Rhodothermus marinus: one gene and its partners. The protein of the gene in region 3 binds, or shares a complex with, the protein of the main gene of each other region. Links are inferred from orthologs where the notes say so. Each region holds a gene or a part of one and is shown on either strand. Other genes may lie near its edges.

What was found.
Region 1: rny (region 3) and pfkA share a complex: the UniProt entries of both Bacillus subtilis proteins name them as parts of the possible RNA degradosome complex. The link is inferred for Rhodothermus marinus from one-to-one orthologs.
Region 2: rny (region 3) and pnp share a complex: the UniProt entries of both Bacillus subtilis proteins name them as parts of the possible RNA degradosome complex. The link is inferred for Rhodothermus marinus from one-to-one orthologs.

What each region holds. Positions count from the first base shown.
Region 1 is NZ_AP019797.1:2,879,556-2,883,863, forward strand. Bases 860-3,778 are described here. They hold pfkA (6-phosphofructokinase), read right to left. Parts: upstream 2,852-3,778; coding sequence 1,868-2,851; downstream 860-1,867. Other genes in these bases: GYH26_RS12555 (ATP-binding protein), read left to right, coding at 860-1,129; ubiE (bifunctional demethylmenaquinone methyltransferase/2-methoxy-6-polyprenyl-1,4-benzoquinol methylase UbiE), read right to left, coding at 1,131-1,868; GYH26_RS12570 (N-acetylmuramoyl-L-alanine amidase-like domain-containing protein), read right to left, coding at 2,902-3,735; aat (leucyl/phenylalanyl-tRNA--protein transferase), read right to left, coding at 3,732-3,778. Also shown: GYH26_RS12545 (PP2C family protein-serine/threonine phosphatase), read left to right, coding at 1-286; GYH26_RS12550 (STAS domain-containing protein), read left to right, coding at 283-657; more of GYH26_RS12555, read left to right, coding at 674-859; more of aat, read right to left, coding at 3,779-4,308. UniProt on the Bacillus subtilis protein: Catalyzes the phosphorylation of D-fructose 6-phosphate to fructose 1,6-bisphosphate by ATP, the first committing step of glycolysis.
Region 2 is NZ_AP019797.1:1,590,452-1,594,855, reverse strand. The notes cover bases 932-3,946. They hold pnp (polyribonucleotide nucleotidyltransferase), read right to left. Parts: upstream 3,591-3,946; coding sequence 1,272-3,590; downstream 932-1,271. Other genes in these bases: rpsO (30S ribosomal protein S15), read right to left, coding at 3,672-3,938; GYH26_RS06935 (M16 family metallopeptidase), read right to left, coding at 932-1,182. Also shown: more of GYH26_RS06935, read right to left, coding at 1-931; GYH26_RS06920 (bifunctional riboflavin kinase/FAD synthetase), read right to left, coding at 4,025-4,404. UniProt on the Bacillus subtilis protein: Involved in mRNA degradation. Catalyzes the phosphorolysis of single-stranded polyribonucleotides processively in the 3'- to 5'-direction. Necessary for competence development in Bacillus subtilis.
Region 3 is NZ_AP019797.1:721,014-725,237, forward strand. What follows is about bases 494-3,328. They hold rny (ribonuclease Y), read right to left. Parts: upstream 2,832-3,328; coding sequence 1,155-2,831; downstream 494-1,154. Other genes in these bases: GYH26_RS03225 (winged helix-turn-helix transcriptional regulator), read right to left, coding at 494-1,165; GYH26_RS03235 (cell division protein ZapA), read right to left, coding at 3,167-3,328. Outside these bases: GYH26_RS03220 (hypothetical protein), read right to left, coding at 1-121; more of GYH26_RS03225, read right to left, coding at 368-493; more of GYH26_RS03235, read right to left, coding at 3,329-3,496; GYH26_RS03240 (hypothetical protein), read right to left, coding at 3,512-3,859; pheT (phenylalanine--tRNA ligase subunit beta), read right to left, coding at 3,896-4,224. UniProt on the Bacillus subtilis protein: Endoribonuclease that initiates mRNA decay. Initiates the decay of all SAM-dependent riboswitches, such as yitJ riboswitch. Involved in processing of the gapA operon mRNA, it cleaves between cggR and gapA.

The DNA of each region.
Region 1 (4,308 bases), 2.2 Mb from region 3 along the record:
AAGCCGCAACGACCGGGGCGAAGCCTTCGGCTACGATCGTCTGCTCCAGACCCTCGAAGCGCACGCACGGGACACCGCCGTGTCGTTGCACCGCCATCTACTCGAAGCGCTGGCGCAGTTTACCGGCCATCCCGCCTATGATGACGACCTGACCCTTGTTATCTTCCAGTGGCAGGAAGTGCCGATGCTTCAGGAAGCGCGGGACCGTCAGGACATGCAGGCGCAGACCGCCGGAGCGTCGGCCTCGACCGCCCAACCCTCGCAGCCTTCGAAGCAAGCGCCATGAGCAATTTTTCGGTAGGATTCCGACAGCACGACGGCGTGCAGATTCTGGATCTGCACGGAGAACTCGACGCGCACACGGCTCCGGAGCTGGAGGCCGCCCTACAACAGTGCCTGCAGAACGGCCACTACAACATTTTGATCAACGGGCGCGACCTGGACTACATCTCCAGCGCCGGGCTGGGCGTGTTTATGGCCTACATCGAAGAGATCCGCGAGAAAGGCGGTGATCTGAAGATTGCCGAACTCAAACCCGGCGTGTACAACGTGTTCGACCTGCTGGGTTTTCCGCTGCTGTTCGACATTCTGCCCTCGGAAACCGAAGCCCTGGAGCGTTTCGCCCGGGGCGAACGCCCGGCGCTTCCATCCTCCTGAGTAATCGGAGCCCGCCGTGAGCCGCGCGCTTTACACCCTCCGGATTCCCAGCTCGACGCGCTACCTGCAGACGGTACGGCGCTTCGTGGAGCGGCATGCTCGCGCGGCCGGCCTTTCGGAGGAGGCGATCGAGCGGCTCAAACTGGCCGTCGATGAAGCCTGCACGAACATCATCAAACACGCCTACAAGGGACGTCCGGACCGGCCCATCGACGTGGCCGTGCTGCTCGAGCCGGACCGCTTCGTCGTACGCATCCGCGACCAGGGCGAAGCGTTCGATCCGACCCGCTACCGCGCGCCCGATCTGCGCACGCTCATCCGGAAGCGTCAGGGCGGCGGTCTGGGCGTGCGGCTGATCCATCAGCTCATGGACGAGGTCACCTACCGGAGCCAGGGACGCTACAACGAAGTGCAGCTCATCAAATACCTGACCCCTTCCGACACGGCCCTGCCGCCCTCGGCCAGCGCCTGAGCTACCGCCGTCCCCGATAGAGCGACGCGATCCCGAACGTCAGTGGCTTCCACTGCAGATCCCGAAAGCCCACCTTTTCCATACGGCGCAGAAAATCCGGGCCGTCCGGGAAGGCCTCAACGGAGGCCGGCAGGTAGCGATAGGCTCCTTCGTCGCGCGACAGCCAGGCGCCGATGCGCGGCAGCACGTGATGGGCATACCAGCGGTAGAGCGTGCGAATGACCGGTGTGCGCGGGCGGCTGAACTCCAGCACCACCAGCACCCCGCCCGGCCGCAGGACCCGGTAGCTCTCGCGCAGTCCGCGCTCCAGGTTTTCGAAGTTGCGCACGCCGAAGGCCACCAGCACCGCATCGAACTGGGCGTCGGAAAACGGCAGCTTCTCCGCGTCGCCCCTGCGCAGCACCACGCGCTCGCTCAGCCCCAGCCGATCCACTTTCTGCCGGCCGACCTGCAACATCGATTCGGCGATGTCCACCCCTACGACACGCTCGACGGGCAGGCGACGTGCCACCTCGATCGCCAGGTCGGCCGTGCCGGTGGCCACGTCCAGCACACGCCGCGGCTGCTCCGGCGCGATCATTTCCACGGCCCGCCGCCGCCAGCGCCGATCGATGCCGGCGCTCAGGATGCGGTTGAGCAGGTCGTAGCGCGGCGCGATGGCATCGAACATGGCCGCCACCTGCCGCTTTTTGCCCCGCTTCTCTCCAATCGGCGGATAGTGCTTGCGACGACGCGGCATCAGCCCAGCAACTGGGTCAGCTTGAGCAGCTCGTAATCTATGGTTTTCTTGCGGCTGTAGACGTGCTTGAGCGGCGTGAGTTTGATCTCGCCGTTGACCACGCCTACCATCACGTTCGTGTGTCCCTGCAGTAGCGCCTCGACGGCCGCCGACCCCAGCCGACTGGCCAACACGCGGTCGCGCGCCGTGGGCGAGCCACCCCGCTGCGTATGCCCCAGAATGCACACCCGTAGATCGATCTTAGCGAAGGCCGGATCCTCACGTAGCTCCTGAGCAATCTGCGTGGCACCGCCGTGTTCGTCACCTTCAGCCACCACAACGATCGATGAGCGGGACTGGGCCGACATCAACGAAAGAATGCGTTCCTTGATCTCCTCGATGTCGGTGAACGTCTCCGGAATCAGCACCATCTCCGCCCCGCTGCCGATGCCACAGTTCAGCGCGATGAAACCGGCGTCGCGCCCCATCACCTCGACCAGAAACAGCCGGTCGTGCGCATCGGCCGTGTCGCGAATGCGGTCGATGTTCTGAATGGCCGTGTTCATGGCCGTATCGAAGCCAATCGTCTCGTCGGTGCCGAACAGGTCGTTGTCGATCGTGCCCGGGCACCCGACGATCGGAATGTGGTGTTCCTCATAGAAGACGGCGGCCCCACGAAACGTCCCATCGCCCCCGATGGCCACCAGCGCATCGATGCCGGCCTTGCGGAGCTGCTCGGCCGCCTTCGCCCGGCCTTCGGGAGTCATGAAGGCCTTCGAGCGGGCACTTTTGAGAATGGTCCCGCCGAGTTGCAGGATGTTCGACACGGAGCGGCCGTCCATTTCCACGAAGTCGCCCTCGATCATGCCGGCATAACCACGCCGGATACCCACCACCTCCAGATCGTGGGCAATGGCCGTGCGCACCACGGCCCGGATGCAGGCGTTCATGCCGGGGGCATCGCCACCGCTGGTGAAGACCCCGATACGTCGAATTTCTTCCATAGGGCGCCTGTCTGGTTGTGTGCATCTGTGGGCAACCGGAAGCGTCTGCTTTACCGCCGACGCGGATCGAGCGGACGCGCCACGACAATGCCCACCTGGGCGGGGTTGTTCTGCACGTACGTTTGAAGATCCGGCGAAACCCTGACGCCACCCTGTGGCGAGGCGTGCAACAGTCCACGCCGACCATCCGCACCTACATAGACAAGCCCGACGTGCACCACGTCGAGCGTCGGCTCGCGGGCCACGAAGGCCACGATGTCGCCGGGCTGCAGACGCTCTGCGATACGGCGTATTTCATCGCGGGGCAATACGAAGCGTTCCCGTGCGCTCAGCGCTTCCTCGACGCGCCGGATGCACTGCCAGGTGCTGTCGGCCGCCAGGTGCGGATACAACGTGCGGTGCTCGCTCATGAAGCGAATGCGGCGCCGCATGGGTCGGCCACCCAGTTCGCGGGTGATGTCGCGCACCAGCCCGCGCCGGGCGTTGTCGTCGATCCAGTCGGTAAAGTAATGGAGCCGGCTGCAGTAGCCGTTCATCCGGCCGTCGCGGTAGCGCAACTGTTCTACGCGTTGCTGCAAGCCGGTCAGCGTCGTGTCGCCCAGCACCACGCCCTGCGCCAGCGCCAGCACGCTCTCGACGAACAGCACGCAGTCGAAGCGGTCGAGCGGCGTCAGCAACGTCTCGGCCGGAGCAGCGTCGAGCATTCCGGCGGCGTACGGAGCGCCCCGGAGCTGCAGACCCAGCGCCTGCATGACCTCACCCAGCGGTCGCGCCGCCAGCTGCTCCTGACGGGCGTGGCGCATCAATTCGGTAAAACGAGCCTGCAGGGCCGAGTCCGGTCCGACCACCAGCAGACTTCCGATCAGCAATAGCGTCCAGCTCATGGCTCCAAGTTACGAACATCCGACGCCCAGCGCACCGGCAGCGCCACGGCCTCGGCCAGCCGCTGCTCAAAATCTGCCCGCGAGATCTCCTCGGCGCCAAACTGATGAAAGTGGGGCGTCAGGAACTGGATGTCCAGCAGGCGAAAACCCTGCCGTCGCAGGTGCGCCACCAGATGCACCAGCGCCACCTTGGAAGCCTCCGAGACCCGATGAAACATCGACTCGCCGAAGAACGCCCCGCCGATGCAGACGCCGAACAGCCCTCCGACCAGCCGCCCTTCCTGCCAGCATTCGACGCTGTGGGCATGCCCCACCCGGTGCAATGCCCGGTACATGTCCGCAAGCGCCGGTGCGATCCACGTCTGTGGACGGTCGGCGCAGGCGGCCACCACGTCGTCGAAGGCCCGGTCGAACGTCACCTGAAAAACGCCGCGCCGCACCAGGCGGGCCAGGTTGCGCGGCACGTGGAAGCGATCAAGGGGAAGAATCGCCCGCGGGTCCGGCGCATACCAGTAGATACGTCCGTCCTCCGGATCGGCCATCGGAAAATAGCCCTGCCGATAGGCTGCCAGT
Region 2 (4,404 bases), 870 kb from region 3 along the record:
GGCCGTCACCCGATCTACTTCCTGTAGCGCTTCGTCCAGGCTGTAATAGCGACCGAAATACAGCTCCTGCCGCCCCAAGCGCATCATCCGGCTGCTCATGTTCTCCTGCCCCAGCATCAGCGTCCCCTTGACCTGGTTCTTGGCGTGCGTCAGCACACGCCGCCCCACCGGCTCCTGCACCAGCCGCTCCAGCTCGCGCCGGATGAGCTGCTCGGCCCGCGACACCCGCCGGGGGTCCGTTCCCATATAGACGCCCCAGTCGCCGACATCCGAGTGCAGGTTGACAAACGAATAGATGTTGTAGCAGTAACCGTACCGCTCCCGGATGTTCTGATTGAGCCGGCTCGACATACCGCCCCCCAGGATCGTGTTGAGCACGGTAAGCGCGGCGCGGTGCGGATGGTGCAGGTCGTACCCGCGCCCGCCCAGCACCAGATGCGCCTGTTGCACGCTGCGCCGCTCGACGCGCTCGCCGGGGCGGTAAGGCGGCACCGGTTGTCGCTGCCGGTGGTTGGTCGGACGCAACGCCACCCCTCGCAACAGCCGTTCCGTCAGGGCCACCACCCGTTCATGCGTCAGGCGTCCGGCCGCCGCCAGCACCATACGATCCGGCGTGTAATGCCGCGCCATAAAATCCAGCAGCATGGCCCGGGTAAACGAGCGCACCGTCTCCTCCCGTCCCACAATCGGCCGTCCCAGCGGATGCCCGGCATAGACCAGTTCTTCGAAGAGATCGAAGATGTACTCGTCGGGTGTGTCCTCGTACATCTTCATCTCTTCAAGGATTACTTCTTTCTCCTTTTCGATTTCGCGCTCCGGGAAGCGCGGCCGGAAAGCCAGATCGATCAGCGTGTCCAGTGCCCGATCCAGGTATTCATCCAGCACCCGCACGTAGTAGCAGGTATGCTCTTTCGTGGTAAAGGCGTTCAGGTAGCCGCCGACGTACTCGATGCGCTGGGCGATCTGGTGCGTGCGGCGTCGCTCGGTGCCTTTGAACACCATGTGTTCGATGAAATGCGTGATGCCGGCCTCTTCCTCGGCTTCGTCCCGACTCCCCACATCCACCCAGAGACCGACGGCCACCGAGCGCACCGAGGGAATCGTTTCGGTCACGATGCGCAGCCCACAGGGCAGCACCGTCTTCTGGTAGGTAACGGTATCTGCTACAACTTTCACCGACATCGCTTCTTTCGTGTTGCTTACGCCTACACAAAAAAGGCGAGAGCAATCAGCCCCCGCCTCCTCTACGCATCCTGCGTTCGGTTTGGCGTTTAGCGACGGCGTCCACCGCGTCCGCGATCCGGTCCGCGCCCCCGTCCGCTCCGGCCTCCGCGACCGTGTCCGGGCCCATGAGAGCGTCCGGAAGCGTGATCACGCGGCGGCCCGCTCCGCTCGGCGCTCGCCTGCTCCCGTGCCGGTTCGCCGTTTTTCGCTTCGGGCTCCGGCGGCGGCAGGAAGGCCTTGCGGCTGAGCCGCAGCTTGCCATCCTCGCGGATTTCGATCAACTTGACGCGGACCTTGTCGCCGACCTTCAGGTAGTCGTGGATGTCCTTCACGTAGCCGTGGTCCAGTTCCGAGATGTGGAGCAGCCCTTCTTTGCCAGGCATGATCTCCACGATGGCGCCGAAGCTCTGGATGCTGCGCACGATGCCCTCGTACTCGGCGCCCACCTCGGGCACGGCCACGATCTGCTTGATCATCTCGATGGCACGCTGGGCGTTCTCCTGGTTCGTGGCCGCCACGGTGACCACGCCCACGCCGTCGCGCTCCTCGATCTCGATCGTGGTGTTCGTTTCGCGCTGGATGCCCTGTACCACACGGCCTCCCGGACCGATCACGGCGCCGATGAACTCCGGATCGATCGTGATCTGCGTCAGACGCGGTGCGTAGGGCGACAGGTCCGGGCGCGGCGCCTCGATGGTCTGTTCCATCAGATCCAGGATGTACATCCGGGCGCGGCGTGCCTGCTCCAGCGCGCGTTGCATGATCTCCCGCGTCAGCCCGCCGATCTTGATGTCCATCTGGCAGGCCGTGATGCCATCGCGCGTGCCGGCCACCTTGAAGTCCATGTCGCCCAGGTGGTCTTCGGTGCCGAGGATGTCGGTCAGGATGGCCACCTGGTCGCCTTCTTTGATCAGGCCCATGGCCACGCCGGCCACGTGCTTCTTGACGGGCACGCCGGCGTCCATGAGCGCCAGCGAGCCGGCACATACGCTGGCCATCGACGAGGAGCCGTTCGACTCCAGCACGTCGGCATTGACGCGGATCGTATAGGGGAACGACGATTCGTCCGGCAGCATGGCGGCCAGCGCCCGCTCGGCCAGATAGCCGTGGCCGATCTCGCGCCGTCCCGGTCCACGCAGGAAGCGAATCTCGCCCGTGCAGAAGGGCGGAAACTCGTAGTGCAGGAAGAACCGCTTGTCGCCCTGGACGAAGATCTGGTCGATCATCTGCACGTCTTTCGACGTGCCCAGCGTCACGGAGGCCAGCACCTGCGTTTCGCCACGCGTGAAGATGGCCGAGCCGTGCACGCGGGGCAGATAGCCTACCTCCATCCAGATCGGCCGGATTTCGTCCAGGCCGCGGCCGTCGATCCGGCGCCCTTCGCGCAGGATCATCTGGCGCATGACCTCGCGGGTCACCTGCGAGACCGCCTTGCGGATCTGGTCGGCCGTCCACCCCTCGGGTGTGGCTTCGGCCAGCACCTGGTTACCTTCCGCGTCGGTCGTGCCCAGCAGGGCCGCGACCGTCTCTTCACCGATCTGCTCCAGTCCTTCGTAGAAGGTCTGCTTCTCGTAGGGTGCGCGCAGGTGCGCTTCCAGCTTCGGCACGGCCAGTTCCCGCACGCGGTCGATCAGCTCCTCCGGAAGCGTGGTCGTCTGGTACGGGAAGGGTTCCGGACGCCCGTGCGCTTCCACGAATTCGAGCTGGCCCCGGCAGAGCTTGCGGATGGCCTCGTGCGCCACCTCGAGGGCTTCGAGCATGTCCTCCTCACTGATCTCCTTCATCTCGCCCTCGACCATCACGATGGCGTCCTCTTTACCGGCCACCACCAGATTAATGTCGCTCTGCTCGAGTTCTTTGAGCGTGGGGTTAACCACAAACTGGCCGTCAATGCGTCCCACACGCACTTCGGCGATCGGTCCGTCGAAGGGCGCACCAGCCAGCAACAGGGCAGCCGAAGCGCCCGTGCCGGCCAGCACGTCGGCGTCGTACCGATCGTCGGCCGAGATCACGTAGCAGATGATCTGCACTTCGTGGAAGAAGCCATCCGGAAACAGCGGTCGGATGGCCCGGTCGATCAGTCGCGACGAGAGGATCTCTTTATCCGTCGGTCGTCCCTCTCGCTTGATGAAGCCGCCTGGGATTCGGCCACCGGCGGCAAATTTCTCGCGATATTCTACCGTCAGCGGGAAAAAGCTCTGCCCCTCCTTGGGTTCGTCGGCCAGCACGGCCGTGCAGAGCACCATCGTGTCGCCCTGACGGACGACCACGGCCCCATTGGCCTGCTTGGCCAGACGCCCCGTCTCCAGCCGCAGCGTCTTCCCCGGGGCGAATTCGATTTCGTGAATGGTTGCCTGCGTCATCATAACCGTTCTCTTCCCTGTTTTTTGCGGGCCCGTTGGCCCAATAAGCGCGGCGGCATCCGCTCAGGGATGCCGCCGGCCCTTTTACTTACGAATGCCCAGCTCCTCAATAATTGCGCGGTAGCGCTCGAAATCTTCGCGCATGAGATAGTCGAGCAGGCGGCGCCGCTTGCCGACCAGCTTCAAAAGGCCGCGGCGCGTGGAAAAATCCTTGGGATGGCGCTGCAGGTGCTCGGTCAGCGCATTAATGCGGTGCGTGAAGATGGCAATCTGGACTTCCGGCCGGCCCGTGTCGTTTTCGTGGGCGCCGTACTTGCGAATCAGTTCGCGCTTGAGTTCCTTGCTGATCATGTGCTGTGGTCCCCTCTTTAGATTGATACCATGCTAAAGAAGCTGACCCGCAACTCCGAGTAAAGCCGCGTGTCAAAAAGCAGGCCTCATACCGAGGCCTGCAGTACTTCCATACAACGCTGCCGATCACGAAAAAGTTGCTCGCGGAGCGCCTCGACCGACGGGAAGCGCTGCTCGTCCCGCAGCCGCTCGATGAAATCCACCCGAAGAAGCTGACCGTAGAGGTCGCCCTCGAAGTCCAGCACGTGCACCTCCAGCGTGCGCCGGTCGCCTGCAAAAGTAGGTCGCATGCCGATGTTCATCATGCCACCTCGCGGCTCGGCTTCGCCCGGCAGCCATACCCGCACGGCATAGACGCCGTTGCGCGGCACCAGTTTACGCGGATGATTCGGATGCAGGTTGGCCGTCGGGAATCCCAGCACCCGTCCGCGGCCGTCCCCGCGCACAACGGTAGCCTGGAGCATGT
Region 3 (4,224 bases):
GCGCCATCAGGGCGAACAGGTAGTCAAACAGTAAGTGGGGCCAGAAAGGGATCGGAGATTGCTCATCCAGGGGCGGCATCCAAGCCGTCAGGGAGACACTGGCCACAAACAGCGCAGCCATAAGCAACGCACTATACCCACCCCACCGCTCCATACGCGCCGCGTACGTCATAGAAGCGTACACCTCCTGCCTTAAATGAATGCCTTCCGGCCGGGCCGTCCCTTGGTCCGTCTTCCCGAACGGACGCCGCACGTTGCCGCCCGGCGGGCCTTGTGCAGGCCGGGATCAGCCAACCGGAATCCTGCGGCAAGTACTGCAACCGCTGAAACGCGTACCCCCGGTGAAAGTTGAGCCGAGATTGCTCCGTTACGTGTTTTTTTCCGGCGGTTCGGCGGGCAAATCCAACCGATAGCCATATCCACGAATGGTGCGGATCACATTCTTGAGGCCATGTGCTTCCAGTTTCCGCCGCAGAAAATACATGTAAACGTCCACCATGTTGGTGCCGGTGTCGAATGTGATACCCCAGACGTGGGCCAGAATCTCGTGGCGAGAGCAGGCGACCCCGGGGCGCGAGAGCAAAAAGTCCAGCAGGGCAAATTCCCGGGGTGTTACCTCCACTTCTTGATCATCAATAAAGAAGCGATGGGCGGTGCGGTCAAGCCGCAGGCGTCCCACCTGTCGTACATCATGGGGAAGGGTGGCGGCTGTGGCTTCCAAACGAAGGTCGCGCACCAGCCGCTGATAGGCTACCTGGTGTGCCTGGATCAAAGCAGGCTGGAGGGGAAAGGTCAGGGCGGCGTCGGCGCCGGCTACCAGGGCGGCAATCTGGGCTTCCGGGCCGGTTCGGCACAGAGCAATCAGGGGAGCAGTAGCCTGACGACGCAGGTAAAAGCCCAGCGTGTTGATCAGCGGTGCCTGCGCCAGTTGCCAGTCCACCAGCACAGCACTGGCCTGTCGGGCGGTTTCCAGCAGCTGCTGCCCCTGTTCCGACAGAGTATGTTGTGGGCCGCCCAGCGCCTGCCATCCGAACACCCACAGTTCGTGCGGAGGCGGACAACTCAACTGGACCGCTGTTACCAGCAGCGGATCATCGGTGATCAAACACAGCCGAAGTGGGGCTGCAGGCGGGGTGGTCGTGGACCCGGTAACATTACTTGGCATAGGCGACCGAGCGCACCTCGCGAATGACCGTCACTTTGATCTGGCCCGGATACTGCATCTCGCTCTGGATCTTTTTCGAAATGTCGATCGCCAGCTGCTCGGCCTGGGCGTCGGAGACCAGGCTGTGGTTGACGATCACGCGCACCTCGCGTCCGGCCTGGATCGCGTAGACGCGCTCGACGCCCGGGAACGAGGCGGCCAATGCCTCGAGCTTTTCCAGCCGCTTGATATAGGCTTCCAGCGCCTCGCGACGGGCACCCGGACGTGCACCCGAAATGGCGTCGGCTGCCTGTACGATGGGCGCGATCAGCGTGGTCATTTCGATCTCGTCGTGGTGGGCACCCACCGCGTTGCACACCTCCGGATCTTCCTTGTACTTGCGGCAGAGTTCCATGCCCACCAGCGCATGCGGGCGGTCGATCTCTTCCTCGACGACCTTGCCGATGTCGTGCAGCAGCCCGGCACGGCGGGCTTTGTCGGCATCCAGACCCAGCTCGGCGGCGATCAGCGAGGCGATGCGGGCCGTCTCGATGGAGTGGGCCAGCAGGTTCTGGCCGTAGCTCGTGCGGTAGCGCATCCGGCCGATCAGTCGAATCAGCTCCGGATGCATGCCGTGCAGGTTCAGATCGATGACGGTCCGCTCGCCCGTCTCCATGATCTCTTCTTCGATCTCGGCCGTGGCCTTTTCGACCACTTCCTCGATGCGGGCCGGGTGGATGCGGCCGTCCTGGATCAGCTTGGTCAGCGCCAGGCGGGCGATCTCGCGACGGATCGGGTTGAAGGCCGAAAGGATCACCGCCTCGGGCGTGTCGTCGACGATCACCTCGACGCCGGTGGCCGCCTCGAAGGCGCGAATGTTACGACCCTCGCGCCCGATGATGCGGCCCTTCATCTCGTCAGACTGGATGTTGACCACCGAGACGGTGTTTTCGATGGCGTGGCTGGCGGCCGTCCGCTGAATGGCCGTCAGGATGATCTTGCGAGCCTCGCGGTTGGCTTTCATCCGGGCCTCGTCGCGGATTTCTTTGATCATGGAGGCCGCTTCCAGCTTGGCTTCTTCGACCATCTGCGCCATGAGCGCTTCCTTGGCCTCCTGGCGCGACATGCCCGCGATCTGCTCCAGCCGACGCAACTGCTCCTCCAGCGTCCGGTCCAGTTCGGCCTGTTTGACCGTCAGTTCTTCCTGCAGGCGGTTGACCTCGGCTTCCCGTTGCGCGAGCGCCTCCTGTTGGCGGCGCAGCGACTCGAACAGCGCCTGTGCCTGCTGATGAAGCGCTTCGGCCTGGCGGAAGTTGGCATCGGCCTCCCGGCGCAGTGCTTCGATGGCTTCGGCGGCCTTGGCCAGCGTTTTCTCGCGCTCGTTGACGCGGAACGTGCGGCGGTTCAGCGCCTCCTGGCGTTCGGCAAGGCGCTCCTGCGCCTGCTGCAGCGCCTTGCGGGCTTCGGCCTGTTCCTGCTCGAACGCCTGGCGTTCCCGCCGGAGCGCCTCTTGCGCTTTTTCCAGATGTTCCTGCTGGTAGGCCTGGGCTTGGGCCTCCGCTTCGGCCAGGATTTTTCGAGCCTGCTCCCGGGCGGATTGCAGGGAACGGGTCAGCAGCCATCTATCCAGTGCAATGCCGGCCCCTACAGCCAGAAGCGCCAGGCCGGCTATCCATAACAGTTCCATAGTCGTCCGGATTAAGCGTGAAGACGTCTGATAACGGTTAAGAAGGATTAAAAAAAGACGCCCCGACAGGTTCCGTAACCCTGCCGGGGCGTGGAAAAAATCCGGCCACAAACCTGCAGCCCGGGTTCAAGGAACCCCCTCATCGACACAGTGGGTGCCGCTCCGATCGTTCCGACTTCCTCGGCCCCTTCCGGTGCGGAAGGAGATCCCGACGAGGTCGGGACTGAGGCCTGTCGTCCGGATCGGAAGGAAGGCTCCCTCGCGTACAGGTGTTAGGTCCCTTTATTACGCGTGACTGCAGGCTTGCGCCGGCCTGCCTGATGCAGGCAGCGCCTTTATATTGCATCGCTGGCAGGCTGTTCCGGCGGGGTTGCGGAAGATTCCGGATGTTCCAGCAGCTCCAGCAGCTCCTGGATCGTTTCGTAGAGCGTTTCGTCCAGCTCCCGGAGCGCCTTCTGCGCTTCATGCAGCGCTTCGGCCAGCGAAAGCGCTACGATCACGGCGGCGGTCAGTTCGGACTGCTCCGGGTGTGCTTCCCGGAAGGCCCGCATTTTTTCCTCGACCATGGCGGCCAGGCGATACATCAACGCCTCGTCCTCCGCGCGCACCCGCAGCGGGTACCTGCGTCCCAGAATGGAGATCTGGATGGATTTTTCCAGCGCCATGGCCGCGCTTTTTGATCAGGAAGCCGCAGGCGGCGGGGTGCCGGCCGCACCGAGATCCTGCTCCAGGTAATAATCGACGGCCTCGATGAAGGCCTGTACCTTCTGACGGAGCACTTCCGGATCTTCCGGAAAGACGATGCGCGCGCCACCACCGCCCGGTGGCAGGGCCGGCATTTCGGCGGCCAGCGCGCCGAGCTGCTCGCGCAGTGCGTGCTGTGCTTCGCGCAGACGGGCCAGCTCGCGGGCCGTTTCCACGACGCGGTCGCGCAACTGCTCCAGCGCCTCCAGACTCCGCAGGTGAACCGGCCCGCTCCGGTGGGGCCGCCGATGCCGCCGTGATTTTTTGTTTTTGCGGTTGCCCATAGTTGCAGCCTGTTTCAACAGGCACAATATACGATCTCAACGGCGCAGTTGTGCACTGAAGCGGCGCTCGAGCTCGCGGACGATCGCCTCGACGCGGGCATCCACCTCTTCGTCGGTCAGTGTCCGGTCGGCGCCGAAGCGCAGCGAGAAGGCCACGCTCTTTTTGCCGGACGGGATGCGCTCGCCCTCGTACAGGTCGAAGACGCCCACGTGACGGAGCAGTTCGCCGCCGGCTTCCCGGATGGTTTCGAGCAGGGGACCGACCGGCTGGTCGCGATCGACGAGCACGGCCAGGTCGCGATCCACCTCGGGGAAGCGGCTGAAGGGCCGGTAGCGGCGCTGCTGGGCTGGGTGGGCGATCTCGG